2 linked regions of the Candidatus Ruthia magnifica str. Cm (Calyptogena magnifica) genome follow. The protein of the gene in region 1 binds, or shares a complex with, the protein of each later gene. Links are inferred from orthologs where the notes say so. Each region holds a gene or a part of one and is shown in the gene's direction. Other genes may lie near its edges.

Region 1 (15,990 bases):
TATTACGTAGACAATTTGTTAAGGGTGTTACTATAAGGTGCAACTGTTTTAGCAATTAGTCCAAGTATTTTATTTACTGGCATGTGTAACAATCTTAACAGGTGATATCTTCATCTAAATATTTCAGAGTAAAGTGTAAACTTTACTGGTGTCATGAGAGCGGTTACTACAGCTAATAATACTTCACTTATGTCGTTATTAAAATTTAACGAAAATGATATGATTATTTTGTATGTTAAAAATAACCTTTAAGAGAACGTCTATTTTTATTGACATGGCTTGATTTTGTCATCAGAAATGGATAGCGCTCCTGATATTAGTAATGATTTCTATGGTATTAAGTCATGTGAGATTTTTATTTATCGTTTTAAGACCAAACAAAGTGTTACAGATATTATGACATAAATGCATATTTTTGATCAAGCGCATTTGATCATTGTAGCATCTATTGATACAGGATATTGTTGAATATTCAAAATACTGATGTAATCTTAATGTGCGGATCTTTGTCTGTCGTTGTAGATACAATTTATATTTTTAAAATGACCACAAGAATATTAATCAGAATTTATTTGGAGCTTTTATTTAAAATACTTTGCATTTCAGTGACCGACAATATTTTGTATTCGCTGTTTCATATATTATTTAATTCAATGATTGCAGGTGCGACAATGGTAATGTTATCACTCACTGTGGTTAGTAATCTCAATCGATTAAGGTGCATCAAAATTAGTGCCGATTTATGATAATATTTGCAAATATAATAGAATTGGTATTAATTTTTGGCATTATTTAGTGATTTTGATTGTCAAATAAATAATCAAATTGATTGTATGAGCATTAAGTAAAATAGTGCTTTAATAAATTTTTATGTTAAACAACATGTCTAATAACACAAACAATATTACGAGCGTTTTAACAGAAAGCTTACCTTATATTAAAAAATTCCAAGGTAAAACTATCGTTATTAAATATGGTGGTAATGCCATGGTTGATGAGGCCTTAAAATCCAGTTTTGCACGTGATATTGTGTTGATGAAATTAGTTGGTATGAATCCAATTGTGGTGCATGGTGGCGGTCCACAAATTGGCAAGACACTAAAGAAAATTGGTAAACAAAGTCAATTCATTGATGGTATGCGTGTTACCGATTCAGAAACTATGGACGTGGTTGAAATGGTACTAGGTGGTCTGGTTAATAAAGAAATTGTAAATCTAATCCACCAACATGGTGGTCATTCAATTGGGTTGACTGGTAAAGATGGTAGTTTAATTTCTGCTAAAAAATTAAAGCATGATATTGAACCAACATCTGAAATTATTGATCTTGGTCATGTGGGTGAAGTGGATAAAATTGACATCTCAGTAATTAATTTATTATTAAAAGGGGATTTTATTCCAGTCATCGCGCCTATTGGGGTGGGTAAGGATGGTTTTTCTTATAATATAAATGCAGATTTGGTTGCAAGTGCGATTGCACAAGCGTTGAATGCTGAAAAGTTAATATTATTAACTAATGCGTCTGGTTTATTAGATGCCAATGGTGAATTATTAACTAGGCTTGATGACAATATCATTGATGGATTGATTAAGGATGGTACGATTCATAGTGGCATGTTGCCAAAAATTAATTGTGCTTTGTCAGCCGTTAAAAATGGTGTTAAATCTACGCATATTATCGATGGACGGGTTGCACATGCGGTATTGTTAGAAGTCTTTACGAATAGTGGTGTAGGTACACTAATTACTTGTAATGAATAAAGCTAGTATTAAGATACATGATTGTCAAATTTTGGCACATTATCAGTTTGAAGGCAAGCAATATATTTTAACTTTGGCATCGAACATTATTGCTAAACAAACTAAGCCAGGACAGTTTGTACACCTTACTGTCTCTAGTGCTTTAGCCATGAGGCGACCTATTTCAATTATGTCAGTTGATATTGAAAATGGTACCTTTGATTTACTTTATAAGGTGGTGGGTGAAGGCACTCGTCAACTATCGCAGCGTAAAGTAGGCGATATATTGTCAATTATTGGCCCTATCGGTAATGGCTTTAAACTCACTGATAAAAAACGACCACTATTGATTGGCGGTGGTGCGGGTATGCCACCGATGATTGCTATTGCACAACAAATAAAAGATCTTGGCTATGAATCTTTTGCAATCCTGGGTTCTGAAGTGCCATTTCCATTTGTTGACAAGTTGGCCGATAATAACAAAGATTATCAAGGCGCAACATACACCATGCCTGAGTTAGAAGATTGGGGTATTGAATGTCGCTTAACCAGCCTGCAAGGTTTTGATGGTACATTCAAGGGCTTTGTAACTGATTTAGCTAAAATATATTTAGATAATTTAAAAACTGATGAAAGAATGCAAGTTGAAATATATGCTTGTGGTCCACGTCTAATGTTAGTAGCAGTAGCCAATTTGGCTAAAGAATATAACTTACCTTGTCAAATTTCATTAGAAGAAAATATGGCTTGTGCTGTGGGTGGTTGTGCAGGATGTGTGGTTGAAATACAAACTAACCAAGGCATTTCCATGAAGCGCGTTTGTGTTGATGGCCCAGTTTTTGATGCCTACCAAATATTTTGATTAAGGATAACTTAGAAAAAATTCAAGAAAGAATTAACCAAGTTAATCACACTCAGTTTGTTACTTTAATTGCAGTGAGCAAAACCAGATCGGTAGATGAATTGCAGCAGGCCATTAATACGGGTCAGAAACATTTTGCTGAAAATTATCTGCAAGAAGCACTCATCAAAATTAATCACTTAAAAGGCCAAAACCTAATTTGGCATTTTATTGGCCCTATTCAGTCAAATAAAACTTTAAAAATTGCCAAAAATTTCGATTGGGTACATAGTGTAGACCGATTAAAAATTGCTAAAAGGCTCAATGAGCAACGTCCAAAAAACTTACCAAATTTAAAAGTGCTTTTGCAGATTAATATTGATAACGAGCCTATCAAATCAGGTGCATCGATTGAACAAATTGATGAACTAGTTACTCATTTTGAAAGTCTAAAAAATCTCACTTTAAGAGGCTTTATGTGCATACCAAATCCTTCTAATTCAGCGCAAAATTTTACAAGAATGACAAGTATTATTAAGCAATACCCAAACTTAGATGCTTTATCAATGGGCATGAGTCGTGATTTAGAATCAGCCATTACTAATGGTGCTACTTTTTTACGTATTGGTACAGATATTTTTGGCAAGAGAGCTTAAATATAATCATTTTCTTTTTAAAGTAATGTTTTGTGACTGATTTTCAAAAAAATCAGAATCAAAAATTTTATGCTTTAGTTTTTATAAAAATTTTTGTGTATCCCAAATAAGTAAGAATAAACGATAATTTTTGTTCAATATTCATCAGCCAATAAATTCAAAAGGTTGGTTTGGTTTCACGTTTTGTGATTAGTAATTTTTCAACCATGTCAATTGGTAGATCAGGATTGATCATTGTAGTATGCCTAATTTTTACCCAATATTTAATTTGATTGGACACTATTCTTAATTCTTTTTTGGTCTGAATTTTGGCTCGATTGTATAAATTTTTATTGATTCTGGTTTATATTACTTGTCGCTTGGTTAATAATATAAATTTATTTTATTAGAATTGTAATAAGTTACCACACAATATATAACTATCCATTTAAACATGGTATGAATATTAAACCACTAATCACTAATGGCATAATTGATAAAATTTATAACGAGCTGATTGGTCAGTTAGTTAAGTAAACCCATCTTGTTGCTACACTTAATCAGTCTAGGTCAATGGTTGATACTTTATTTGAAATGTTTTTTAAAAGATAGTTTGGATATGAGTGATGCTGATTGAATATTGATTTTGTGAAAGTTCCAGCCAAGTAAGATAAACCGGTATTTTAATTGCTTATAACTGACACCATGATTAAAACTGCAAAACTATTGAGCAAAGAAGTTAACAATAAGAGCATTGTTTAATTTAGGTGTGACTTTTAAGTGCGATATTTATATTGTCATGAATGGGTAAGTGTTTAGTTTTGATAGGGTAGAGAAAAATAAAGAACTGGATATTTTTATATCCTTATAGTTCTTTGAGTGGGTTTAGTAGATTTTATTTTGTCATATGTTCAATAGCTTCTTTTAGTTGATCATCTGAACAAATCATATAGATACCTTTCGGTGACATTTACGCTGTCACTTTGACTAGTAGATATATAATGCCGCGTTTAATCCATTAAACTTAGGCGCGTTAGTAACGCCAATACTATGCCAATTAGCGTATACAGAAATATAAACTCCCTTCGCCATTGCGAGATTTTTTAGCAACTTAATGACGTTAACTCTGTTGATATTTCAATACTTGAGGATAGAATTAGACCACTAGATCAAGTATATTTGAAAGGTGGTTGATGTTAACGTCATTAAGTTGCTAAAAAATGTATCAACGCCAAATAATAATAAAAATAGTAATAATAGCCGCCAGTGAATTTTTCAAGTACATAGTATTTTTTCTTGTTTTTTAACATAGCCTTGTGCCAATATCGATAGATAACCCGTTCATAAAAATAAGTTATAATTCTAGAGAAGGGAAGTATTACACTAACAAGTCAATAATAAGTATCAAAAATGATTAAAAAAAAACGCTTAAGTGGTATTAAAGTATTAAAAATAAGCACTTGGGTTAGTGTTATTTTTACGTTCATTTTTGTATTAGTAGTGTTATTTTTTGTCATCTTTCCAATGTTACTAAAAGTACCGATTGAGACTCAATTATCAAGTTTAACTGGGCTTGATGTTCAGTTGTCTAAAATTACATTTGATTTTGAAAAGAAAGGTATTACTTTAAAAGTGCATGATATTTCCATCGCATCTGGTGAAGCTCAGCAAATGGCCATGATTAAAAATTTATCTTGGCATATTAATCTGCTAAGTTTGTTTGATGATATTTATCATTCTAGTCAAATTTTTATTGATACTCTAGTGCTTTATTCTAATCTTGATGATTTCAGTATAGACGACATTAGAAATATAGCCTCACTTGGTATGCTAAAAGAACTATATTTTTTTGAATCTCTGCATATTAATAAAACAATTATTAAAGATACAGTTGAAATTGCATCATTGACGCTTAAAAGAGATGGGATGCAATTGTTGTTAACAATACCTAATCAGAGTATTGGCACTAAACACCTTGACATTACGATTATCTTATCTAGTGCCAAGATTAATCAAAATGGCTTTTTAACGTTACCAATTACTTTGAGTGGTGATGATTTTGAGTTGTTGTCAAGTCTTAAAATATATAGCTATCAAGGTTATGATTTTATCCAATTTAGTGGCCTTATTCAGCGTATGAATGTGATTAATATTAGTGATTATTTACCTATGGTATTGATAGGTGATATAAATCATCAATGGATTAAGCATGCATTTCAATCAGGTGAATTGGATAATATTAATATCAGCATTAAGAAAAATCTTTCAACGCAATTACCAGCAAAGATAAAATTTGATGCGCACTTAAGCAATACTGAATTATTATTCAATACTGATTGGCAAAGTCTTAAGCAATTAGATGCAAATATTGCCATTGATGGTAGAAAAATCACAGTTATGGTCAATCATACTATGTTAAACGACATGTTTTTGCAAGGTATGAAAGTTCAAATATTGGACATGAGCAAAGATAAATTAGAGATTAGCGTCGTTGGTAAAATTAATACTCAAAGTGAAATATTAACCCAATTTTTAAAAGATGCACCACTGAATGATAATGTAAATGATGTGCTTGGGAAATTTAGTCTATCTGGAAAGGTGGTAGGTAATGTAGATTTAATCATATCACTGGATGAAACAGAGCCGATATTGGATATTAATTTGAGCATTCAAGATAACCGTATGACAACATTGGGTGGCGCAATTGTGGTTAAGAACTATGATGCACAATTGACATTGCATAATAACAAAATTACTTCAAAGGGTGTGGGCAATATTCGGGGTGAGTCATTTAATATTCGCATCAATTCTAATAATCAAGATAGTGGTTTAGATGCATTATTTAAAGTAGGGCTTACTAACGGTAATAATTTTGAGTTTTACTTGACTAAATATTTGGATCAAACATGGCAAGCAAATGTCAAGTCCGATACGTTAAAAACTGATGTAAAAATTATACTAAATGAGAACGCTTTGCCTGAGGTAAAATTGATAAACCTTCAAGTAGAGGCGTTAGACAAAATAAAAGGCAATTGGGATATTCAGGCAAAAGATTTTCCCAGTATGCATTTAAGTGTACAAAACATACAAGTTGGTGAAAGTAAGTGGCCTGATTTTGAGGCCACACTTGGATCTCAGGACAAGGTGCTTAAAATCATTAATTTAGAATTTTTAGGCATAGGTGTGAATAGTCAAAACCTTAGTTTTGACGGTGCTTGGGTTGATGGTAGAACTATACTCACTGCTAAAGCAAAAGGTAGTAAGTTGAGTAAATTTCTTGATAAATTAAACATTAAAGAAAAAGTTCGTGGGGGTCAATTTGAATTTGATATACGCTTATTTTGTAATTGTGCTCCGTGGAATATGAGTTTTAAAGGCGCCAGTGGTTTGATTAAAATGAAAGTTAAAGAAGGTGTGTTTACCAATAAAGACCCTAATATTAGCCGGGTTTTATCATTGCTTAATATTAAATCCATTGCTAAGCGTTTAGAATTAGATATCACTGATTTGGTTAGTGAAGGGTTTGTTTATGATACTATTGATGCACAAGTTTCTATTAATAATTCTATGGCGACTATTAGCCATTTTAAACTTGACTCAAGTTCAAGCACGATTAACCTAACAGGCTCAAGTAATATTGTTAAACAAACTTATCATTTAGAAGCAAAAGTATTACCTGCCATTAGTGATGCCGTGCCGATTACTACTTATTTGGCTGGTGGTGGTTTGTCAGGTATGGTGGTTTGGCTTGTGGATAAAATTCTATTTAAAGGTAAATTGATTAATAATATTGTTGATAAAGTTGTTGAATTTAAATATAAAATAACAGGTCCGTGGAATAAGCCTATTATTGAAAATATATCAACCGTATTATGATTGAACAACTATTGGATGATCATCGTCTAAATCAAGAAAAAATAACTATTTTATTGTCTTCTTTGGCAGCTAAGGGTACTGATTATGCAGATTTATATTTTCAACATTCAGCGGTTGAATCTTGGTTTTTAGAAGAAAGTATTGTTAAATCTGGCACTTACCACATTAGTCATGGTGTGGGTGCTAGAGCTGTCAGTTCTGACCAAACTGGTTTTGCTTATTCAGATGATTTAAATATCAAAGCGATTGAAAAAGCCATTAGTTTTGCTAAAGGAATATCGACTCAAACTGGCACGAGAAGAATTCAAGCTTTTCAGTCTATTCCACAAGTTGCTAGATATAATGGCTCGAATCCGCTCAGTAGTTTCAGCTCGCAAGAAAAAGTTAATTTTTTAAAAAGAATTGATATATTGGGCAGAAAGGAGCCTAAGGTTAAGCAAGTTAGTGCCTTGATTTCTGGTGGATTTAGCGAGGTATTAATTGCTTCAACTGATGGTGTATTTGCAAAAGATTATCGTCCAATGGTGCGTGTTAGTGTGAGTATTATTGTTGAGCACAATGGTAGAACTGAATCAGCCTCAAGTGGTGGTGGTGGTCGATATAATTATCGATATTTTATTGACCATGCCTTGGATGAAATTTATGTTAATGAAGCTATTAGACAGGCGTTAGTAGCACTGGAGTCAAAAAAAGCACCTGCTGGAAATATGCCAGTTATACTGGGTCCTGGCTGGCCAGGAGTATTATTACATGAGGCTATTGGCCATGGCTTGGAAGGTGATTTTAATCGTAAAAAATCATCCATATTCACTAACAGAATTGGTGAGCAGGTGGCCAGTGATAAATGTACTATTGTTGATAACGGCACTTTGGAAAATAGGCGTGGCAGTTTAACAATTGATGATGAAGGCATTCCAACACAAAATACTTTGTTGATTGAAAATGGCATCTTAAAAGGTTATTTATTTGATAAAATGAACGCTAAACTAATGAATACAGTGTCAACAGGCAATGGTAGGCGTGAGTCTTATGCCCATATTCCCATACCAAGAATGACCAATACTTACATGCTAAACGGACAGGATTCTTTAAAGAATATGATTACTTCTGTTGATAATGGTATTTATGCGGTTAATTTTGATGGTGGTCAAGTTAACATTACTTCAGGAAAATTTGTTTTTAGTGCTAACGAGGCTTATCTTATTAAGAATGGAAAAATTATGCATCCTATTAAAGGTGTGACACTAGTAGGTTCTGGTGCTGAGGTATTAAAGAAAATATCTATGGTAGCAAATGATTTAAAACTTGATAATGGCGTTGGTGTGTGCGGTAAAGATGGTCAAAATGTGCCTGTAGGTGTTGGTCAACCTAGTTTAAAAATAGATCAACTAACCGTAGGTGGTACTGAGGTTAATGCATAATTTAGCCATCTAGAGATGTATTTGTTGGTTATAGGTGAATTGATTGATTAAATTAGATATAATGTCTAGAAATCTATGTTTTGGAGTTAGGAGAAACTAGGTGTTAGAGAGTTATATACCTGTCATTGTTTTTATTTTTCTAGGGCTTGCTTTTGGTGTTGGACCAATGTTAATTGGTTATTTATTAGGGCCAAGTAAACCATATGAAGAAAAAAATACTCAATTTGAGTGCGGTTTTCCTGCCTTTGATGATTCGCGTATGTATTTCAATGTACGTTATTATCTAGTGGCTATTTTATTTATTTTGTTTGACTTAGAAGTTGCCTTTGTTTTTCCATGGGCAGTGGTTCAGTCTCAATTGGGCTGGTTTGGCTTTATCGCGATTAGTATTTTCTTATTTTTACTGGCGGTGGGTTTTATTTTTGAGTGGAAAAACGGCGCACTTGAATGGGAATAGCTAATGGCAATTGAAGGTTTAATGAAACAAGGTTTTGTAACCACATCACTTAACAATGTTATTAACTGGGCAAGAACAGGCTCGCTTTGGCCTATGACTTTTGGCTTGGCGTGTTGTGCAGTAGAGATGATGGAAGCGGGTTCTTCTCGCTATGATTTAGACCGTTTTGGTATTGTTTTTAGACCCACACCACGTCAATCAGATTTAATGATTGTAGCGGGCACACTCACCAATAAAATGGCACCGGCTTTACGCAAAGTTTATGACCAAATGCCTGAGCCAAGATGGGTAATTTCTATGGGCTCGTGTGCGAATGGTGGTGGTTATTATCATTACTCTTATGCAGTTGTTAGAGGTTGTGATCGTATTGTTCCCGTTGATATTTATGTTCCAGGCTGCCCGCCAACGGCAGAAGCGTTACTATACGGTATCATACAATTGCAAGATAAAATCCGCAGTACTAACACCATTGCAAGAACTTAATGCAAGATTTAAAAGCATCATTAATTAAGGTTTTCGGTGAACGTCATTTGGTTGAAGCTTTTGGAGAGTTGACTTTAATAGTTGATTCTCAAGATATTATTAAAACCTGTTTGAAATTAAGAGATTTTTTCTATTTTGACACATTAATAGATTTATGTGGTGTTGATTATTTAACTTATGGACAATCAGACTGGAATGGTAATGCGAGTGCTTCTGGTTTTTCTAGAGGGCGTAATCATCAAGGTTCAAAAGACAGACATGAACAGCGTTTTGTTGTGGTGTACCATTTATTATCTGTCAGTAAAAATAAACGTATTAGAGTGAAATCATTTGTTGATGAGGCCGAGCCTATTATCAAGTCAGTTACTGATATTTGGGCATCTGCTGATTGGTATGAACGTGAGGCCTTTGATTTAATGGGTATTTTATTTGAAAATCATACAGACTTGCGCCGGATTTTGACTGATTATGGCTTTAAAGGTCACCCCTTACGTAAGGATTTTCCAATGATTGGCGAAGTTGAAATGCGTTATGACGAAGACTTAGGTCGGGTGGTTTATGAAAAAGTGAGTATTGAGCCAAATATTAACGTACCAAGGGTAATCAGGAAGTAAAATGGCTGAAATTCGTAATTATACCCTTAATTTTGGCCCTCAACATCCTGCAGCGCACGGCGTGTTGCGCCTTATTTTAGAAATTGATGGCGAGGTGATTGAACGCGCTGACCCGCATATTGGCTTATTACATCGTGGTACAGAAAAATTAGTAGAATCAAAGCCATATAATCAATCAATTGGTTATATGGACAGGCTTGATTATGTTTCAATGATGTGTAACGAACATGCTTATATCATGGCGATTGAAACCATGTTAGGTATCAAAGTTCCTGAACGTGCTCAGTACATCCGAGTGATGTTTGACGAAATTACTCGAATTCTTAATCATTTAATGTGGTTAGGTACACACGGGCTTGATGTGGGCGCGATGAGTATTTTCTTATATGCATTTCGTGAACGTGAAAAATTGATTGATTGTTATGAGGCAGTATCAGGCTCACGTATGCATGCAACTTATTATCGTCCAGGCGGTGTTTATCGAGATTTGCCAGATAAAATGCCACAATATTTAGCTTCAGGTTTTCGTACGGATAAAGAATTGAAGACAATGAATGAAAATCGACAAGGTTCATTATTAGATTTTATTGCTGATTTTGTTAAAGAATTTCCAAAAAGTATTAAACAGTATGATGATTTATTAACGGATAATCGTATTTGGAAACAGCGGTTGGTAAACATTGGCATTGTTTCTGCTAATCGTGCCAAACAACTAGGGTTTACAGGCCCTATGCTTAGAGGTTCTGGGGTGGCATGGGACTTGAGAAAAAATCAACCTTATGCAGTTTATGACCAATTAGAGTTTGATATCCCAGTGGGAGTGACAGGCGATAGTTACGATCGTTACTTAGTGCGGATGGAAGAAATGCGCCAATCAAACCATATTATTAAACAATGTGTTAAGTGGCTACAAGGAAACCCAGGTGCAGTCATGAGTGATGATCACAAGGTGTCACCACCTAAACGAACTGACATGAAAGGTGACATGGAGTCTTTAATTCATCATTTTAAATTATTTACCGAAGGTTATTGCTTGTCAGAAGGTGAAATTTATCGCGCTGTTGAACATCCAAAGGGTGAGTTTGGGATATATTTAATTTCTGATGGTGCTAATAAGCCTTACAGGGTCAAAATTAGAGCGCCCGGTTTTGCGCATTTGGCCGCGATGAATGAAATGGCAAGAGGGCATATGTTGTCAGATGTTGTAACTATTATTGGTACGCAAGATATTGTATTTGGTGAAATAGATAGATGATTTCTATTGGAGCAAAAAAACAAATTGATGCTTGGATTGCAAAATATCCAAAAGATAGGAAAAGTTCCGCCGTTATGCAAACTTTAAAAATTATTCAAGCAGAAAATGAAAATAAATTGAGTGCTGATACCATTCAAGCGGTGGCTGATTATTTAGATATGCCAGATATTGCTGTTCAAGAAGTGGCGACTTTTTATGAAAATTATAATCATAAAAAAGTTGGTAAATATGTGATTCGTTTTTGCCATAATATCTCATGTATGTTGAATGGTGCTGATGATTTAATTGCGTATTTAGAAAATAAATTGGGCGTTCAAACAGATGAAGTAACACCTGACGGCTTAATTAGTGTTAAAAAAGTTGAGTGCTTGGGTGCTTGTGTGGGTGCGCCAATGTTTCAAATTAATGATGAATATTTTGAAAATCTTACTTTTGATAAAATTGATAAAATTGTGGACAACCTCAAATGAACGAGGTTTGCTTTAAAAGTTTGATCAAAGACCAGTGCTGGTCGCTTAAGACTTATGAAGCTAATGGTGGTTATTCAGTCTGGTGTAAAATTCTAAAAGGTGAGCTAACACCTGAATACATTATTGATGAGCTTAAAACCTCGGGCTTACGTGGTCGTGGTGGTGCTGGGTTTCCCACTGGACTTAAATGGAGCTTTATGCCGCGTCATTCTGACGGGCAAAAATACGTGATTTGTAATTCAGACGAGGGTGAGCCAGGCACTTGTAAAGATAGAGATATTTTAAGGTTCAACCCACATGCCGTGATTGAAGGCATGGCAATTGGTGGGTTTGTTATGAATGCTAGTGTTGGCTATAACTATATTCGCGGTGAATTTATGGAACCATTTTATCGCTTCGAAGATGCATTAAAAGAGGCTTATAAAGTAGGATTACTGGGTCGAAATATTAACAACAGTTCAGTTAATTTTGATTTATACACACATTTAGGTGCAGGTGCTTATATTTGTGGTGAAGAAACCGCTTTATTAGAATCTATTGAGGGTAAGAAAGGCCAGCCTAGATTTAAGCCACCATTCCCTGCTAATGTAGGATTATTTGGCAAACCTACTATGATTAATAATACCGAGAGTTTTGCAAGCGTGCCTGAGATTTTAAGATGTGGCGGACAGTGGTTTGCAGATATCGGGGTTGAAAACTCTGGTGGTTGTAAGTTATTTTCAGTCTCAGGCCACGTTAAAAATCCGGCAAATTTTGAAGTACCTATGGGCACACCTTTTAAAGATTTACTCAAGATGGCAGGTGGTATGCGTGATGGTGCTAGGTTAAAAGCCGTGATTCCAGGTGGTTCGTCAACTCCAGTACTAACCGCAAAAGTTGCTATGAACATGACTATGGATTATGATGGCATTGAAAAAGCAGGCTCAATGCTCGGTGCAGGTTCAGTCATTATTATGGATGAGTCAACTTGTATGGTAGAAGTGCTAACAAGGTTGACACATTTTTATTATGATGAGTCTTGTGGACAATGCACCCCTTGTCGTGAAGGTACGGGTTGGCTATATCGCGTATTAAAACGTATTATTGATGGTAATGGCGAACAGACTGATATTGACTTATTATTAGGTGTACAAGATAAAATTATAGGCAACACCATTTGTGCACTGGGCGACGCTGCAGCAATGCCAGTGGAAAGTTTTTTACGCAATTTTAGACTGGAATTCAAATATTATATTGAGCATGGAAAGTCAATGGTGAAAGGATAATTTTATGGCTGATATTGAAATTGAAATTGATGGCAAGATAATTAGCGCTAAAGCAGGTGAAATGCTAATCAAAGTTACTGATAGAGAAGGCGTTAGTGTACCAAGATTTTGCTATCATAAAAAATTGTCAGTAGTTGCCTCTTGTCGAATGTGCTTGATAGATGTTGAAGGTGCACCCAAGCCACAACCAGCTTGTTCTACGCCTGTGAATGAAGGTATGAAAGTCCACACACAAAACGACAAAGCTAAAGTCAGTCAAAAAGCAGTGATGGAATTTTTACTCATTAACCATCCGCTTGATTGTCCAATTTGCGACCAAGGTGGTGAGTGTGAGTTGCAAGATGTGGCTGTTGAATACGGTTCAGATGTTTCTCGTTTTTCAGAAGACAAGCGCATTGTATCAGATAGTGATATTGGTGCACTCATTCAAACGGATATGACACGTTGTATTCATTGTACACGTTGTGTACGTTTTGGTTTAGAAATTGCTGGCATAATGGAGATGGGCGGTACTGGACGAGGTGAGCATTTAAAGATTGAGCCGTTTTTGAGAGAAGGTATCCAGTCTGAATTGTCAGGCAATATGATCGATGTTTGTCCAGTTGGTGCGCTCACCTCTAAGCCATTTAGATATGAGTTAAGGTCATGGCAGATGCATTCAATACCTAGTATCGCAAGACATGATTTAGTGGGTTCAAATCTTTTTGTACAAACTTACAAGGATAAGGTTAAACGAGTTGTGTCTGCTGATAATGATTGGGTTAATGAAACTTGGATTTCTGATCGTGATCGTTTTTCGTATGAAGGTTTAACACATGAAAATAGATTGTTAGAGCCTCAAATTAAAGTTCAAGGACAGTGGAAACAAGTGAGCTGGAAAGTAGCATTGGATTATGCTATAAAAGGACTCAATAGTCATGTTTTAAAGCATAAAAAAGTCAATCAATTAGGCGGTTTAGTATCAAACACAGCGACCATGGAAGAGCTTTATTTATTGAAAAAAATCTTAACAGAAGTTGGTTGTGATAATATCGATCATCGTTTAAATGTTAAAAACTTAGACAATACTATTACACTTGATTCAAACATAAAATTGGATGCTTTGGAAAAGATAGATTACGCTCTGATTGTCGGTGCTAATATTCGATTGGAACAACCCATGATTAATCATCGTTTGCGTAAAGCGACAAAAAAAGGTGCTGATATTGATACATTAAACGTAATGGCGTTTGACTTTAACTATTCACTTAATACTGAAAATATTATTGCACCAAATAAAATAGCTTTTACGTTGGCAGGTGTGCTTAAGTCAGTTATAACCAGTAATACCCAAGAGTTACCTGACTATTTGGTAGCTGTTGAGATTGATGAGGTTGCTAACAAAATAGCTTCTAAATTGTTAAATTCTAGTAGTTCTGTTATTATTTTAGGTGAGCATATTATTAATAATGAAGACGCTTCAGTCATTGCTAATTTAGTTACCAAAATTGCTAAAAATACCAATAGTAAAACACTTAATTTGAGCATAACAGCAAATACTATAGCAGCTAATTTGGTTGGGTTTGTGCCGCAAAACTCTGGCATGAATGTTAATACGATGTTTACGTCTGATATGCTTGGCTTTATCTTGCTAGACATTTATCCTCAGTACGATTTTCATGATTTAGATACAGCTATTAAAACCTTCATGCCAGATAATACTTTTGTCATTTCTTTAAATAGCTTTAAGGACGATATCGTTACTGGCTATTCAGATGTTATTTTTCCAATTGCCAGTATTTATGAAACCTCAGGAACGCAGCTTAATATTAACAACGATATGAAATCCTACACAGCAGCAGTTAAAGCGCCAAATGAAGTTAAACCTGCTTGGAAAGTCTTAAAAGTCATGGCTGATTTATTAGAATTGCCAGGCTTTCATTATGCAGATTCTACCCAGATTAGAGCTGAAATATCTCATCAACCACATGCAAAATATGTTCATGATGAGTGCATTAATCTGACCAGTAAACATAATGGTATTAGCACAATTTGGCAAAGTTCACCTTATAGTATTGATGCTGTATTAAGACACAGTAGAGCATTACAAAAAACTAAAATAGGACAAATGAATAACGCTTGTATAAACCCAGTAAGTGCTGAAATATTAGGCTTATCAGCCGATGATAAATATTTAGGTGTACCTGTGGTGATTACTAGTACAGTGGCAGATGATTGTGTATTTATCAATGCCAACCAACCAACTAACATTCAGGAGCAAGAGTAATGGAGCTTTGGCAAGCTTTTGTGCAAATGGTATATACGCTTACCCCTTGGTTTGATGGCACAATAGCCAGTATTTTAATTATTTTGATTAAGGCAATTACGTTGGTGATACCTCTAATGTTAGTGGTTGCTTATTTCACTTACGCTGAACGCAAAGTGATTGGCTACATGCAATTACGTATCGGACCTAATCGTGTTGGTCCAAAAGGTTGGTTGCAGCCTATTGCTGATGCTTTAAAGCTAATGACTAAGGAAATAATTTTTCCTACTAAGGCAAATATTTATCTATTTTTATTGGCGCCTGTATTGGCGATTGCACCTGCTATTGCAGTATGGGTAGTGATTCCATTTGATGAAGATATTTATATTACGAATCTAGATATTAGCTTGTTGTATGTTTTGGCAATTGGCTCTATTGGGGTTTACGGTATTATTTTGGCAGGCTGGGCGTCCAACTCTAAATACCCACTATTAGGCGCACTTAGAAGTGCATCTCTGTTAGTCTCGTATGAAATTGTCATTGGTTTTGCGCTGGCAACAGTTGTGATGATTGCTGGTAGTGTCAACTTAAACACCATTGTTCAAGCACAGCAAGGCGGTATTATCTATTGGAATTTTATTCCCTTGTTTCCTATGATGATTATCTTTTTTATCTCAGCTCTTATAGA
Region 2 (15,905 bases), 790 kb from region 1 along the record:
AGTGTTTTTTTAATGGGGCTATTAGGTGGCGTGCACTGTTTAGGTATGTGTGGTGGTGTAGTGGGTATGCTCAGTGCTGGACTTGATCCACAAGTAAGGGATAATCCAAAAAAAGCAGTACTTTTTCATCTAAATTATAACCTTGGTAGAATTTTAAGCTATATGCTGATAGGAGCTATCTTTGGCTTAATTGGTACACTATTGGCACAAACCTTACAAATGAGTATGTTTGATAAGGTTTTGCGAATATTTTCAGGTGTGTTGATGGTTATGGTGGGACTATATATTGGTAATTGGTCATCCAGTATTCAAATATTGGAAAAATTTGGCGCTAAACTTTGGGTAAAATTACAACCATTAACCCGATGCTTTTTACCAATTAGAAGCCTTAGAAGTGCGTTTTTTACTGGCTTATTATGGGGGGGCATTCCTTGTGGATTAGTTTATGGTGCGCTTAGTTTTGCTATTTTGTCTGGCTCTATGCTTGAAGGTGGTTTAATTATGCTAACATTTGGACTAGGGACATTACCAAGTTTGTTGTTAATGGCAAGTCTATCTACCCATCTGGGTTTTTTAATTCAAAAATCTTTGGTTCGGCATTTATCTGGCTTGTTGATTATTATATTAGGTATTATGGCATTATGGATGCCGATTAAATCTATGATATTTGACAACATGCGTATGATAAAGCCTTCGCAAGGCGTTACGAGTTTTTACAAGTCTACAGATTTTGATTATTTGGTATAATTTTATCATGGCATCCTTATTAGAAAACACCGCGCAACTTACTATTGATTTATTAAAAAAATATGATATTACTGATTATGAAATTTTGTTAAGCTCAAGTTCTGGTATTTCTACCTCTGTTAGATTAGGCAAGGTTGAAACTTTAGAATATCATTTAGATAAGAGTTTTGATATTAATGTTTATATGGGCAATAAAAAAGGACACGCATCTAGTGTTGATTTTAGCAAACGGTGCATTAGTAAGACCATAGAATCTGCTTGTTTGATTGCTAAATACACACAAAATGATGAATTTAACGGTTTGGCACCAAAAGAATTAATGGCGTTTAATGCACCTGATTTAGATTTGTATTACCCGTGGGATTTAGACTCAAGTGATAGTATTGAGCTGGCCATGCGTTGTGAAGCAAAAGCATTAGACCAAAAGTATATTGATAACTCAGATGGTGCCGAATTATCAAGTTACCAAGGCAAGGGCTTATATGTAAACTCACATGGCATGATGGCAGCACAACAAAGTGCTAAGCATTCATTGCATTGTGCTATTATTGCTAAGCAAGACAAGGATATGCAAACGGCCTATGAATATACAGTGGCATTAGATAATAATGATTTAGAATCACCAGAAGTGGTAGGTCAAAAAGCAGCAAAGTTGGCTATTAACAAGCTAGGAACAAGATCGCTCACATCGAAAAAATGCCCAATTATCTTCACACCACGTTTGTCTTGCGGATTATTTTCACAATTAATGGGCGCGTTAAGTGGTGCTCGCCAATATAAAAAATCAACATTTTTATTAGGCAGTATTGAGCAAAAGATAATGCCTAGTGGTATTAGTTTATTAGAAAATCCATTGGTTAAAAAAACCATTGGTGCGAAGGCCTTTGACCAAGATGGTGTGCTAAAAAGACGACAATATTTTGTCAAAGACGGCCAAGTACAAAGTTATATTATGGGGCAATATTCAGCCAATCAGTTGGGTCTTAAAACTACAGCAAATGCAGGCGGGGTAAATAATGTTATGATTGGGCATGGATTTGAAGGCGGTCTTGATGAGATGATTAAAGATATGCACCAAGGGCTATTAGTAACTGAACTGATGGGACAAGGCGTAAATTACATAACGGGTGACTATTCTCGTGGCGCTTTGGGTTTTTGGGTAGATAATGGAAAAATTCAATACCCAGTGTCAGGTATTACAATTGCTGGTAATCTTAAAGAAATGCTATTAGGCGTTGAACATATTGGCTCAGATATTGACCATCGTAGTAATATTAAGGTTGGTTCTGTTTTAGTGAATCAGATGACCATCGCAGGAGAGATGTAATGCACCCTGAAAATAATTTGCAATATGATATTGTCATTATCGGTGGTGGCATGGTGGGACAGGCATTTGCTTTATCTATGGTTAATAAAGGCTTAAAGATTACTGTTATTGAACCTAATAACCCTAATCCAGAATTGCAGGATAAGTGCCACACACGTGTTAGTGCAATTACACCTAAATCAGAGATATTTTTAAAAAATATTGGCGTATGGGAGTTAATTAAGCGTAAATATGCGTTCACCGATACGTATATTTGGGATCAAAACTCTCATGGTAGTTTAAATTTTAATAAAGAAAATGAGGGTGTTAATCAATTGGGCTATATTATTGAAAATGATGCCATACAATCTGCAATATATACAGAGTTAGAAAAAGCCCATATTGCATTTATTCGTACAAAATTAACTAATATTCATAAAATTGATGATGGCTATCAGCTTGATTTAACTAGTAATCAGAAAATAACATGTGGTTTATTGATTGGTGCAGATGGCACTAAATCAAACGTTAGAGAATTGGCAGGTATTGAATATATTGAGAATAATTACCAGCAAAAAGCTATTGTTTGTAATATTGAATCATTACAAAGTTTTCAAAGTACAACTTGGCAGCGTTTTTTATCAGATAGTATTATTGCCTTGCTGCCTTTTAGCGAACGTCAAGCATCCATTGTTTGGTCAGCAGAAAATCATTTAGCTGATGAGCTTATACAACTTTCAGCTAAGCAGTTTGCTGACAGGCTTGCCCAAGGTGTTGAATATAAATTTGGTCGATTTAAAGTTATCAGCAACATTCAAGCTTTCCCACTCATTGGTCGTAACTCACAAGATTATGTAAAACATAATCTGGCATTAATCGGTGATGCTGCACATAATATGCATCCTCTTGCAGGTCAAGGGGTTAATTTAGGTTTTTTAGATGTTGCAGAATTATCACAACAATTACAAACAAATAATAAACTTTTAGGTGATTATTTAGTTTTACGAAAATATGCCAGAGCTAGGAGATTGAATAATGAGCTCATGGCAAAAACCATAACTGGACTTAATTGGATTTATAAAGAAAATAGTGAGCCACTTAGGTGGCTACGTGGTTTTGGTATGAATCTTATTAACGAAAGCCCTATTTTAAAATATTTCTTGCAAAAACAAGCTTCAGGTGACACACCATTTAATATTTAATAGCTGCTTGAAAAAAATTTACTAATTTTTCTTATTGTTCTAAGTTTCTCTTGATTGATTTGTTTTCTTTCGTCAACTTTTCAGTCTCACTACCTCCAGTTACTAGCCACGTAAATGAAACTAAAACTGATGTGTAAGATAGGTTGGATATGACGCGTTTACTGAGCTAGAAAGACCTATTGTTTATACTAGATATGCCTAATTTTTATTCATTAGTATTTTTTAGAGGGTATGAAGAAATAAAATGAAAAATTAATAGTTAGAATGTTACCTCTTATATTTGTACTTAAGTGTGACGGGCAAATGTAGGTTTAAAGTATGAATGTAATAGATATGTGTTGACGTGATTCAAAGGGTTTACGTATGTTGTTTCAGATACCATTATTCTAAGCAGTATTAAAGTTTTTGCTTATTTGGTGTAAATTGCTGTTGGAGTGATGATTGCATTAAGCGGTACGTCCCAAGGATTGGCGTTGAGTCTGTATACTTTTTGACAATCAAATGCCAAGCCATAAAGTTTTGGATTTTTATAATTTTGTTGAGGTTTTTTAAAGGTAAGTGTACGATCATAAAAGCCACCACCCATACCAATTCTATTTTTATTTTTATCAAAGCCCACCAGTGGCATAAAGATAATGTTTATTTGTTTGGCACTTAAAATTTGGGTAAAAACAGGCTCTTTAATGCTAAATATATTTTTTTTGAAATGCTTATTAATTTTAGAAAATTTAAGACTTTTATTAACTAATATCGGTAAATAGATACTAAAGCCTTGTCTTTTTAAGAAGTTATAAATATATTTAGTATCAATTTCACCGTCATTTGGTAGGTAAATGGCAATTTTTTGTCCATGTTTGAAAGTGACTAATCTTTGTGTTTGGGATAATAAGCGTTTGGCTAATTTTTCTCGGTTGCTGTGATTAATAGCACGTCTTTTTTGTCTAAGTGTGAGTCTTAATGCCTGCATAATTAAGTATTATAACTTTTAAATTATAAAAATTAGATGTTAAATCGTTTAAAGTACAATCCATTGTTTTGTGTCCAACTTTTGAGTTGGTTAATCAGGTAGCAATTGAAATTCAAAAACTTGTCAGAGTCATTCATAATATTAAGATTTTAGCACTGTATAATGACAGTACACCTTTTGGATCGCAAATCGCCTCATTAACTTATGGTGTTCGGATTTGCTCTGGGTGCATTGAAGAGTATTTGCGAAAAGGTATAAATTGAATCATGTTAGTATATTGATACTTGATGAGGCAGATCGTATGTTAGATATGGGTTTTCAAGGATTCATTGATAATATTATTGAAATAATATTCGTCAATCAACAAACTTTATTATTTAATGTGACTTATCTAAATAGCACTTCCAGTATCGCATAGTACGTAATGAAGTTATGGTTAAGGTGTCATTAACACATGAAGAATCGACCAATTAAGCAGGGATGGAACGCATATTGACGGCTTTTAAGCTTTTATTGGCAAAATACAAGTCTAAATCTAGTTTAGTTTTTTTGTAATACCAAAAGCGATATGCAAGAAGTTACTGATAAATTAATTTATTATAAGTTTTACGTATTGGTAATGAGTGGTTATCTTGATCAGCGAAAATGCGATCAAGCATTGATTATATTTTCTAATAAAAGCATGCCTATTCTTATGGCAACTGATGTAGCAGTTCGTGATTTGGATATTGATTCACTTGATTAATTTTAATATTGCTCATAATGAACAAGTTCGTACATACCGCATTGGTCGTACTGGTAGAGTAGGCTGTTGGTATTGTTTGTACTTTGTATAATGATAGAGAAAACTTACAAACTTAATGTGTTGGAGTTAAATATTGGGGGATGGGATTATTTTTGACCCATTACCAAGTGAGTATTATTTAAAAAATCAATAATTACGCTCAGGTGATATAACTTGGAAAAGGGAGTGTTACTTTTGACCAAATTGGTAAGATTAATGTAGTCTTATGTTGCGGTAAGTTCAGAATTGGTTAAAACTGCATTAAAAAAGATAAGTCGTGATAAATTAAAAAGCAGGTCGTTTAAAGTGAGAGTTCTTTAGCGCACCTACAACACCTCATTAATAAATTTAGGTTTAATCAGGGATTTCATATTTTTTTATCATGTTCGCCAATTCTCTAACACTCTTTTTAATCTTTAGTATTTTTCTACTCCTGTGCAAGCACATCAAGCTTACCATTAGCGATGGATTTTGTATTTTGTGGATAGGCCTTAATTTTATCGACTGACATAGTTGTTTTTTAGCTAATGTTTAAAATGGCGCATGTCTGTAAATACCATTGCAATAGTATGCTTATTTGCTGCCTTTATAACTTCGGAATCATGCATTGAGCCACCTGGTTGAATAATGGCTTTGATGCCGATTTGTGCTGCTGCGTCAATACTATCCTGAAATGAGAAAAAGGCATCAGACGCCATTACAGAGCCTTCAATAGTGAGAGATTCGTCAGCTGCCTTAATGCCAGCTATTTTGGCAGAGTAGACTCTAGACATTTGACCCGCACCAACACCAATGGTCATCTGGTTTTTAGCGTAAACAATGGCGTTTGATTTAACCACTTTGGCAACTTTCCAAGCAAATAATAAATCTTTAATTTGGTCTTTATTGGGTGCTAAATTACTGACGTATTTAATATCATTTTTTGTGATAACGCCTAAGTCCTTATCTTGTACTAACAAGCCATAAGTCACACGTTTATAATCTAGTGAAGGTTTTTCTATGTTTAAATCACCACACTCTAGTACACGTATATTTTGTTTGGCTGATAACACTTCTTTAGCGTCATTATCAACATTAGGCGCAATAATGACTTCAACAAACTGACGCTCAATAATACGTTGTGCTGTCTTTTTATCTAGGTTACGATTAAAGGCAATAATGCCACCAAATGCTGAAGTTGGATCGGTTTTAAAAGCATTATCATAAGCATTAAAAATGTTAGCACATACGGCAACACCACATGGATTGGCGTGCTTAACAATCACGCAACACGGCTCATCAAAACTACGTGCACACTCAAGCGCTGCATCTGCATCTGCCATATTATTGTATGACATTTCCTTACCTTGACATTGTGTTGAGGATGCTACGCAAGCCTCAGTGATGTTACTCTCAACATAGAATGCAGCATTTTGGTGTGGATTTTCCCCATAGCGCATTGATTGAACCTTGTTAAATTGTAGATTGATGGTGTTAGAAAAACCGTCTTCTTCTTTGCCTAAATAATTAGCAATGGCGCCGTCATAAGCTGCTGTATGTTCAAATGTTTTAAGGGCTAGTTTGATTCGAGTTTCAAGCGTGGTATTGCCTGATTTACTAATTTCACTCATGACTTTTTTATAATATGTATTATCTACTACAACCGTAACAGATATATGATTTTTGGCACTTGATCTTAGCATTGCTGGGCCTCCAATATCAATATTTTCAATCGCATCTTTTAACGTGCAGTCAGCCTTAGTAATCGTTTCTTGAAATGGATATAGATTAACCACAACTAGGTCAATTGGTTTAATGTCGTTTTCTGCCATTACATCCTCATCAAGCCCGCGGCGCGCTAAAATGCCTCCATGAATTTTAGGATTAAGGGTTTTAACGCGACCTGCCATCATTTCAGGGAATCCCGTGTAGTCTGATACTTCAATAACTGGAATATGATGCTTATTCAACAGTTTGGCTGTACCACCTGTGGAAATAATTTCGATATTTTTATTTGCCAAAAATTGGGCAAAATCAATCAATCCAGTTTTATCAAAAACACTGATTAAGGCACGTTGTATAAACATTTAAAATTTGACAAGTAGTTAAAAAAATAATTATAAAGTGTTAGAGTTTGTATCGTTGGATTTTTTTCTTTAATGTACCACGATTAATACTTAGAATTCTTGAAGCCTCACTTTGATTATTTTTGACAAAGTCAAGTACAAATTTAATCACAATAGATTCTACATTATTAATGATCATTTTATGCACGCCACTTGCTTGCTCGCCATCCAATTGTTTAAAATAACGTTTAAGTTTTGCATTTATACAGGTTGGTAAATCAGTTGAGCTCATAATTATTGCAGGTACTTTTCAAGTAGGTTGAATTATTATTTTTGCTTATTAATTAGATTAGTGCTTTGCTAAAATTGCTGGCATATTTTTTATTCAAGGTGCGTAGCATACCAAAAAATGTGCTTTCTAGCGAGTCTTAAACCTAAAAATTGTCATAAAATTTATAAATTTGTTGAATATGACTAAGAATGGCTTTTAAGTGATATGGTTTGGAACATACTATTCAGTTTTAAGAAAATGATCAATTTCATTAATAATCCAAGGGTTTCACTATGTCTCCCTATCAGTTATAGCACCACTATATTCCAGAACTTATTTAGCTTTATCTACACTGGCAATTACTGAAATATTAATTTGATACACCACATTCTTAATGTGTGATATTACACACCATTTCTGAGGTTGTTAATGCTGTACCTCTGTAGCTACCTCCAAATAATACTTGCGAATCAAGCTTATACAGACTAATTTTTAGTCATTTTTTTTGTTTTTTTTAATAGGCGTTTTTGTTTGAGTTTGGATAAATAATCAACAAACAAAACACCTTTTAAATGATCCAGTTCATGTTGAATACAAATAGCAAGTAACCCTGTTGCTTGCAGAGTAAATACCTCTCCTTTTTCATTGAGTGCTTCAACTTTAATATGATTAGCGCGTTGCACTTCTGCTTGAAAATCTGGTACGGATAGACAACCTTCGATGTGTTTTTCTTGCCCGTCTTTTTCTTTAATTCTTGGGTTAATAAAACACAAAGGATGATGTTTTTGTGATTGCTTGTGTGAGCTTCTTTGGAAGTTTTTTAAAAATAGTTGATAGTCATCTTGCGAGTTTGGTTCCAAATCAATCACCACCACTTGTAAATGTTGGTCAACTTGAGTGGCAGCTAAGCCGATACCATCTTTGGCGTATATGGTTTCAAACATGTCCTTGATTAAAGTTTGTATAGTTTCATCAATCACATTTACGTGTTTGGCTTTGGTTCTTAGACGTTTATCAGGGTAGTTTAAGATGGGTAGAATCATGATTTTTAATTATGGTGTTAATTGCTTGGTTTGCTTGTTGTGGATAGTCCTCATTGTAATGCAATCCTCTGCTTTCTGTTCTAGAAATTGCAGATTGAACAATTAATTGTGCAGTTTGAACAAGGTTTCTTAACTCAATTAAATCACTAGAGATTAAATAAAGTTTGTAGTAATCGTTTACTTCTGCTTGAATTTGCTTAAGCCGATGTTGTGCATATTTTAGGCGTTTGTTAGAACGTACAATGCCAACAAAATTCCACATAATACGGCGAATTTCATCCCATAAATGCAACACCACAACTTTTTCTTTTGAAGGCGCTGCTCTGGAGGCATCCCATTGGCTAAATTTTTTATACGTTAATGTTATTGATTGTTGGTTAATATGATTGGCACAAGATTTGGCAAATACCATGCATTCTAATAAAGAATTGCTCGCCATACGATTGGCACCATGCACACCTGTGTATGCTACCTCTCCAACAGCATATAAATTGTCTACATTAGTTTGACCATAAAGATTAGTTTGTACACCGCCGCAAGTGTAATGAGCTGCAGGCACAACAGGAATGGGTTCTATAGTGATATCAATACCAAACGATTGACATTTTTTATAAATAGTCGGGAAGTGTTGCTTAATCCAATCTTTGTTTTTAAATGAAATGTCTAAATAAACGCAATCAAGGCCATGGGCTTTTATTTGCGCATCAATGGCACGAGCAACAATATCACGTGGTGCAAGCTCTTCTCGACTATCAAATTCATGCATAAAGGCTTTACCATTTGGTAAGACTAATTTGCCACCTTCGCCACGAAGTGCCTCAGTAATTAAAAAAGATTTTGCGTGAGGATGGTAAAGGCAGGTAGGGTGGAACTGGGTAAATTCCATATTAGTAATCACGCATTTTGCTCGATATGCCATGGCAATACCATCACCCGTTGATGTATCTGGATTGGAGGTATAAAGATAAACCTTTGATGCGCCACCTGTGGTAATAATGGTTTTATGGGAGATAAAATTTTCAATTTGGCAGGTATTCTTATTAAGAATATAGGCGCCATAGCAACCGTGAGATTTGATTAACAAATCAACGGCAATATAGTTTTTAAAAAGTGTTATGTTACTTTTTTCTTTAACGCTTTTGAGTAAATTGATTTGGATTGATTGCCCTGTTTTATCAGCAACATGTGCTACTCTTCTATGACTATGACCACCTTCGGTAGTTAGATGGTACCCTTCTTTATTTTTGGTAAACTTAACGCCAGAATGTTCTAATGAAGTAATAGCTTTGGGTGCATTTTCAACCATAAAGTGAATGGCAGTTTTATCACCCAGACCTTTTGCAGTTGACAGGGTGTCTTGTGCGTGAGTATTAAAGTTATCATTTACATCTAATACGGCAGATATACCGCCTTGTGCATAGTATGAACTGCCTTTTAATATCTTATCTTTTGCAATCAATGCGATGTTTAAATTATCTGACAACTGCAGTGCACTCATTAATCCTGCACTGCCTGTACCAATGATTAGAACGTCAAAATTATGTTGTTTTGACATAGGTATTAATGATAAATGAATGTTACTGACATAATTTTTTTAATTCGTTAACGCCTTATAGATTGATTTTCGGCTTTACCATGAGTATTAATTTGGGTAGTAGAGTTAAATTAGTAAGTAGCGCACTGAGCATTGCAATGGCAGTAAATACGCCAAAGTAAATACTGGGTATAAAGTTAGATAAGGCTAAAATTAAAAAGCCCATTGTTACCGTAATTGACGTATAAAACATTGCCAAACCAATACTAGCATGAGAACGATACATTGTTGCTATATAATCTCTATCTTTTTTAAATTCATCCTTAAAACGATGAATGTAGTGAATGGCATTATCAACACCAATGCCAATGGCAATCGCTGAAATGGTGATGGTCATTAAATCTAGTGAAATATTCAATAGTCCCATAATACCAAGAATAAAAAGCGACGGCAAAGTGTTTGGAATTAGTGCAAGAATAGATAAACTAATTGATTTGAAAATAAACAAAAACATAATAAAAATCATCATAAATACTATAGCAATGGTCTTGATTTGCGACTCAAATAAACTTTGTAACATGTTGTTATACAAAACAAACATGCCATTTAAATGAAAACTATCTGCTTTAAACCTAAGATTAGTAGAAATATGGTGTTTGATTTTATCAATCAACTCACTACGTTTTAACTCTTTATTAGTTTCTAGGATACGGACAACCATTCTGAGTTGCCTGCTATCTTCAGATAAATAAGGATATAATACTTGTTTTTTAGCGCTTTCAGGTAGTTGAAGGCGGATAATGTTTAAGAAAAATCCATTAAGCTTCTCATCATTGTTGGCTTGGGTTAAGAGTTGCATCAGAATGTCAATTGATAAAACCTTGCCAGTTTCTTTCAAAGAATCAAGATACTGATGAACTTCATGTATCTCATCACGTAAATCTTCATCAAACCAATAGTCTTCTGCCAAATCATCAAAAATAATTTCTAGCGGAATGGTGCCACCTAGTTTTTTATCAATTAAGGTTAAACCTTGGTTGATTTCCGTGTTTTTTTTAAAAAAATCAATAAAACGATTTTCAACACTAAGTTTACTAATCCCAAACCAAGCACCTATTACAAATATTATCAATACCACCAACAAATGATTGCCAAATTTTTCTACAAATTTAGCCAATGAAGTAGTGACACTTAATTCTGTTTTGTGTTTTGAAATTTTTTCTTTTGATAATAAACTCATGATCATTGGAAAAGCAAGAAATGATAACATAAAGGCAATGGTGACACCAATTGACATCATCCAGCCAAAATCAATTACGGGTCTGATGCCACTAATAAGTAAAGAACCAAAAGCCACAAACGTGGTTAAAGTTGTAAAAAGACAGGGCTTAAACATTTGTAACAAAGTGTCTTTAATGAGTTGGCTTGAGTCAAGATCTGGATTTAGTTGAGCAATTTCTCTATATCTAACCACGAGATGAATAATCACAGAAAGTGTCATTACCAGTAATAATGAAAAAAAGTTAGATGAAATAACGGTAACTTTCCAACCTAAATAAGCCAAAATACCAGTCATGATAAGAGCGCTAACAATACTGATGCCAATTGGTATAATAACCCAGCGAATACTTTTGAAAATAATCATTAAGATTAAACTCATTAGCCCAATAACTGCCAAGCTAAATATGATCAAATCACTACCAATATAAGCCACAATATCGCTGGTTATCATAGGTAAACCGCCTAAAAATAGACGGGCTTTGTCTGAATGTTGACTAATAGTGGTTCGAATTTTGGCAATTGTTTGTGTTTGTAATTCACTCTGGACAATGGTATTTTTTAAAACTTGCTTTTCGATAATTTTAAGTTTTAATTTCTGGTCATCTGACAATTTATTATCAGCCATTTTAATGCGCATTTTGTCACGATTTTCACGTAATTTTTTGAACTTATGGTTGTCTTTTAGCACCACTAAAATGGCGGTTGTCTTGCCATCTTTGCTGACTAAATTATTAGCATATAAAGGTGAATTTTTAAATTCATCATTGGCTAAGATTAAGTCAGCATTGCTATTATCAATGCTGATGTTTTCATCAGCTAAATTAGCTAAAGATAATGGGGGTGATCTAAAGAGTGGCACATCTAAGATAGTCGTCACCGATTTGACTTGATTAATTTTGATTAATTTTTGTCTAAATTTTCTAAGATGGTTGAGTTGTTCAGATGCCAGTAAATTACCTTCAACCTGATAAGAAATAACCAAATAATCATCAGATCCATAATTTTTTTTAATACTTTGGTAATAGCGTAGGTTTTCATCACCCTCCAGTACTAAAGAATCTGAAGAGGCATCCAGTTGAAAATCAGGTATTTGAGCAATAAAAAATATAGTAACCAGTGATAAAAGTGCAAGCCCTAATAAGGGTTTTTTCAGAACAAATCCAAAAAACACATTCATGTTTTAAAACTCAAAACTGGCTGATGATTCTAACCCTTGCATGGGATCTAATTGTGTTTCAAATAAGGATTTTGTATTCCATTTATGTTCACTAATACGAGTAATCAATTTTGCACTCATGATATTTCCAGTACCTTCAATCACAAAAATTCTACCACCCACATTTAATAAGTGAAAGTAACGACCTGTAATTTTAGGCACTGAACTGCTAACAATAACCACATTAAAAAAGTCATCAGAATACCAACCCTTTGAAGCATCTCCCACTTTTAAATTAATATTATCAATGCCCAATACATTGATTTTTTCTTGAGCACTATGACTAAGTGCCTCATTAATTTCAATACTGGTTACAGATTTGCATAATTTTGATAGAACAACTGTTAAATAACCGCTACCTGTGCCCACTTCTAATACAGTTTCATCTCTTTGAATATTAAGCGCATCTAGTAAGCGTCCTTCAATTTTTGGAAAAAGCATTTTTGCTTTATCAGTAAGTGGAATTTCAATATCTGCAAAGGTAAGATTTTTATATTTCTCTGGTACGAAATCTTCTCTTTGTGTGTCTTTAAGTGCATTATTAGCAATATAATTTAATCCACCCCAAGGACGAATTTGTTGCTCAATGACGTTTTCTCTTGCTTGCCTTGTATTCATAGTTGCTTCCTATTTTTTGGCGGTAATAAATCTGTGATTGTACCCTGTGCCATTTCAGTTGCAAAGGCAATAGTTTCACTTAAAGTTGGGTGAGCGTGGATGGTGAGTGCGATATCATCCATATTACAACCCATTTCAATAGCAAGTGTTGCTTCAGTAATTAACTCACCTGCATTAGTACCACAAATACCCATGCCTAAAATCCTACCTGTTTTTGTATCAAACAAGCCTTTGGTCATGCCTTCAGATCTACCAATGCTTAAACTACGGCCTGAAGCTGCCCAAGGAAATACACCTTTTTCATAAGAAATACCTTCAGCTTTAAGTTCTTTTTCGGTTTTTCCTGTCCAGGCGATTTCTGGGTCGGTGTAGGCAACGGATGGAATTGTGAGAGCATCAAAGCCTAATTTGTGTCCATAAATGACTTCTACTGCGACTTTGGCCTCGTGTACGGCTTTGTGGGCAAGCATGGGTTGTCCAATAATATCGCCGATGGCGTAGATATTTTGAACGTTGGTTTTCATTTGCTTGTCTGTTGGGATAAAGCCCCAATCGTTGACTTCAACGCCTGCTTTTTCACAATTGATTAATTTACCATTAGGAGTGCGACCAATGGCGACTAGAACTTTATCAAAGATGTCAAATTCTGGAGCGTTTTTGCCTTCAAAACCGACTTTGATGCCTTCTTTTAGTGCATTCATATTGATTACTTTAGTGTTTAAAAAGATATTGGTATATTGTTTTTTAATGCGTCTAAATAGTGGATTGACAATATCTTTGTCAGCGCTAGTAATGAGTTGGTCTGATAATTCAACAATTGATATTTCACTACCCAGTGCGTGATATACTGTTGCCATTTCTAGGCCGATAATACCACCCCCAACAACAAGCAAGCGTTTTGGTATGTTGGTTAGGTCTAATGCATCTGTTGAGTCCATCACACGAGCATCATCAAATGGAAAGACAGAGATTTTGGTAACTCGTGAACCTGCGGCGATAATACATTGTTCAAATTCAATGATATCGTCGCTATTTTCGATTGCAAGTTGATTGGATGAGATAAACTTACCATAACCCGTTATAACATTAATCTTTCTTGCTTTTGCCAAAGCTTTGATGCCACCTGTTAATTTAGCGATAATGTTGGTTTTATTTGTGCGTACGTCGTCAATATTAATGCTTGGTTCATTAAACGTAACACCTAGATGGGAGGCTTCTTTTGCTTCATTGATGATTTTGGCAGTGTGAAGGAGTGCTTTAGAAGGAATACAGCCAACATTTAGGCACACACCACCTAAAGCGTCATAACGCTCAATTAAGACAACTTGTTTACCTAAATCAGCCGCTCGAAATGCAGCTGTATAACCGCCAGGACCAGAACCAATCACAACAATTTGAGTTTTTATAATCATAGGATTCCCTTCATGCCTTGCAAAGTGTTGTTTAACTCTGCCATAAACCGTCCACCTTGTGCGCCATCAATCACGCGGTGGTCGTAGGATAATGCTAGTGGTAATGTTAAAGTGGGGGTAAAATTTTCACCATCCCAAGTGGGTTTGAAATATGAGCGTGATACACCTAAAATAGCCACTTCTGGCGCATTAACAATGGGGGTGAATTGTGTACCACCAATACCGCCTAAGCTGGAAATGCTTAGGCCTGCGCCTTGCATATCAGAAGGCCTTAACTTGTCTTCTCGTATATTTTTTGAAGTTTTAAAAAGTTCTTTAGCCAAATCAAATAAGGATTTTTGTTCAACATCGTGAATAACTGGCACAATTAAACCTTTTGGTGTATCCATTGCAATACCTAGATTGAAATACTTTTTAATAATCAGGTTTTCACCTGACTCATCAAGTGATGCATTAAAATTTGGATGATTTTTTAACGTTTGAACCAGTGCTTTCATGATAAAAACTAAGGGGGTGAGTTTAATACCGTTGGCTTTTTGTTCTTGTCGGTACGCTTCCATTTGATTAATATTGACTTCGTCAAATTGGGTAACGTGGGGGATGTTTAGCCAGCAGGCAGTCAAATGTTTGCCTGATAATTTGTTAATTCTGGACAATGCTAATGTTTCAGTGTCGCCAAATTTAGAAAAATCAATCACTGGTGTTTTAGGAATAACACTGCTTAAATTACCAGAGATCATTATTTGTTTAACATAGTCTTTAAGGTCAGCATCTAAAATTCTGCCTTTTTGCCCTGTGCCAGTGACAGATAATAAATCAACACCCAACTCTCTAGCCAGCTTACGAATAGAAGGTGAAGCGTGCGAATTGCCTTTGGGTAGAATTGAGACAGTTTGATTAGTATTTGTTGTTATGGGTGTTGGTATCGGTTCGGACACAAGGCTTTGCGCTTTAGTTTCGATAGATGTTTCGAGTGCTTTTTCTACGCCTATACTTTCAATGTTAAGAATTAATGCACCTAAAGAGATTTTATCGCCCAGTGTAACATTAATATCGATGACCTTGCCTGCAACTGGCGTTGGGATTTCCATTGAGGCTTTATCGCTTTCTAAAGTTATTATGCTGTCTTCTTTAGATAGTTTATCACCTATGCTGACTAAAATTTCAATCACTTCAACCTCATCAAAATCACCAATATCAGGCATAACAACGGGTACAATTTGGGACTTAAAATTTTCATTTTTGGTATTTTGAACTTTATTATCTTTTCTTTCAACGCTCAAAATAGCGCTACCTTGTTTAATTTTGTCGCCAATATTGACTTCAATTTTTGTGACAATACCTGTAAAAGGACTTGAAATTTCCATAGAAACTTTGTTGCTTTCTAAAGTAATTATGCTGTCATCAGTGTTTATTTTGTCGCCAATGTTGACTAAAATTTCAATTACCTCAGCTTTGTCAAAATCGCCAATATCAGGC

The links.
Region 2: the proteins of tldD (region 1) and pmbA are in contact, whole or in part, in a solved structure (PDB 5NJ9), measured with the Escherichia coli proteins. The link is inferred for Candidatus Ruthia magnifica str. Cm (Calyptogena magnifica) from one-to-one orthologs.

Annotation. Positions count from the first base shown.
Region 1 is NC_008610.1:243,415-259,404, forward strand. Bases 6,302-9,300 are described here. They hold tldD (metalloprotease TldD), read left to right. Parts: upstream 6,302-7,088; coding sequence 7,089-8,513; downstream 8,514-9,300. Other genes in these bases: RMAG_RS01210 (YhdP family protein), read left to right, coding at 6,302-7,092; RMAG_RS01220 (NADH-quinone oxidoreductase subunit A), read left to right, coding at 8,614-8,970; RMAG_RS01225 (NuoB/complex I 20 kDa subunit family protein), read left to right, coding at 8,974-9,300. In the rest of the region: argB (acetylglutamate kinase), read left to right, coding at 871-1,761; RMAG_RS01195 (dihydroorotate dehydrogenase electron transfer subunit), read left to right, coding at 1,754-2,602; RMAG_RS01200 (YggS family pyridoxal phosphate-dependent enzyme), read left to right, coding at 2,599-3,237; RMAG_RS06225 (TA system antitoxin ParD family protein), read right to left, coding at 3,395-3,574; more of RMAG_RS01210, read left to right, coding at 4,627-6,301; more of RMAG_RS01225, read left to right, coding at 9,301-9,453; RMAG_RS01230 (NADH-quinone oxidoreductase subunit C), read left to right, coding at 9,453-10,067; RMAG_RS01235 (NADH-quinone oxidoreductase subunit D), read left to right, coding at 10,069-11,322; RMAG_RS01240 (NADH-quinone oxidoreductase subunit NuoE family protein), read left to right, coding at 11,319-11,792; NADH-quinone oxidoreductase subunit NuoF, read left to right, coding at 11,789-13,057; NADH-quinone oxidoreductase subunit NuoG, read left to right, coding at 13,062-15,323; NADH-quinone oxidoreductase subunit NuoH, read left to right, coding at 15,323-15,990. UniProt on the Escherichia coli protein: Metalloprotease involved in CcdA degradation. Suppresses the inhibitory activity of the carbon storage regulator (CsrA).
Region 2 is NC_008610.1:1,022,055-1,037,959, reverse strand. What follows is about bases 1-2,914. They hold pmbA (metalloprotease PmbA), read left to right. Parts: upstream 1-754; coding sequence 755-2,074; downstream 2,075-2,914. Other genes in these bases: RMAG_RS04825 (UbiH/UbiF/VisC/COQ6 family ubiquinone biosynthesis hydroxylase), read left to right, coding at 2,074-2,914; RMAG_RS04835 (sulfite exporter TauE/SafE family protein), read left to right, coding at 1-747. Also shown: more of RMAG_RS04825, read left to right, coding at 2,915-3,255; RMAG_RS04820 (5-formyltetrahydrofolate cyclo-ligase), read right to left, coding at 3,665-4,222; RMAG_RS05620 (DEAD/DEAH box helicase), read left to right, coding at 4,482-4,640; RMAG_RS05735 (hypothetical protein), read left to right, coding at 4,791-4,967; purH (bifunctional phosphoribosylaminoimidazolecarboxamide formyltransferase/IMP cyclohydrolase), read right to left, coding at 5,531-7,072; RMAG_RS04805 (helix-turn-helix domain-containing protein), read right to left, coding at 7,113-7,343; def (peptide deformylase), read right to left, coding at 7,808-8,368; nadB (L-aspartate oxidase), read right to left, coding at 8,337-9,920; RMAG_RS04790 (efflux RND transporter permease subunit), read right to left, coding at 9,976-12,357; RMAG_RS04785 (protein-L-isoaspartate O-methyltransferase family protein), read right to left, coding at 12,361-13,014; lpdA (dihydrolipoyl dehydrogenase), read right to left, coding at 13,011-14,423; RMAG_RS04775 (dihydrolipoyllysine-residue acetyltransferase), read right to left, coding at 14,423-15,905.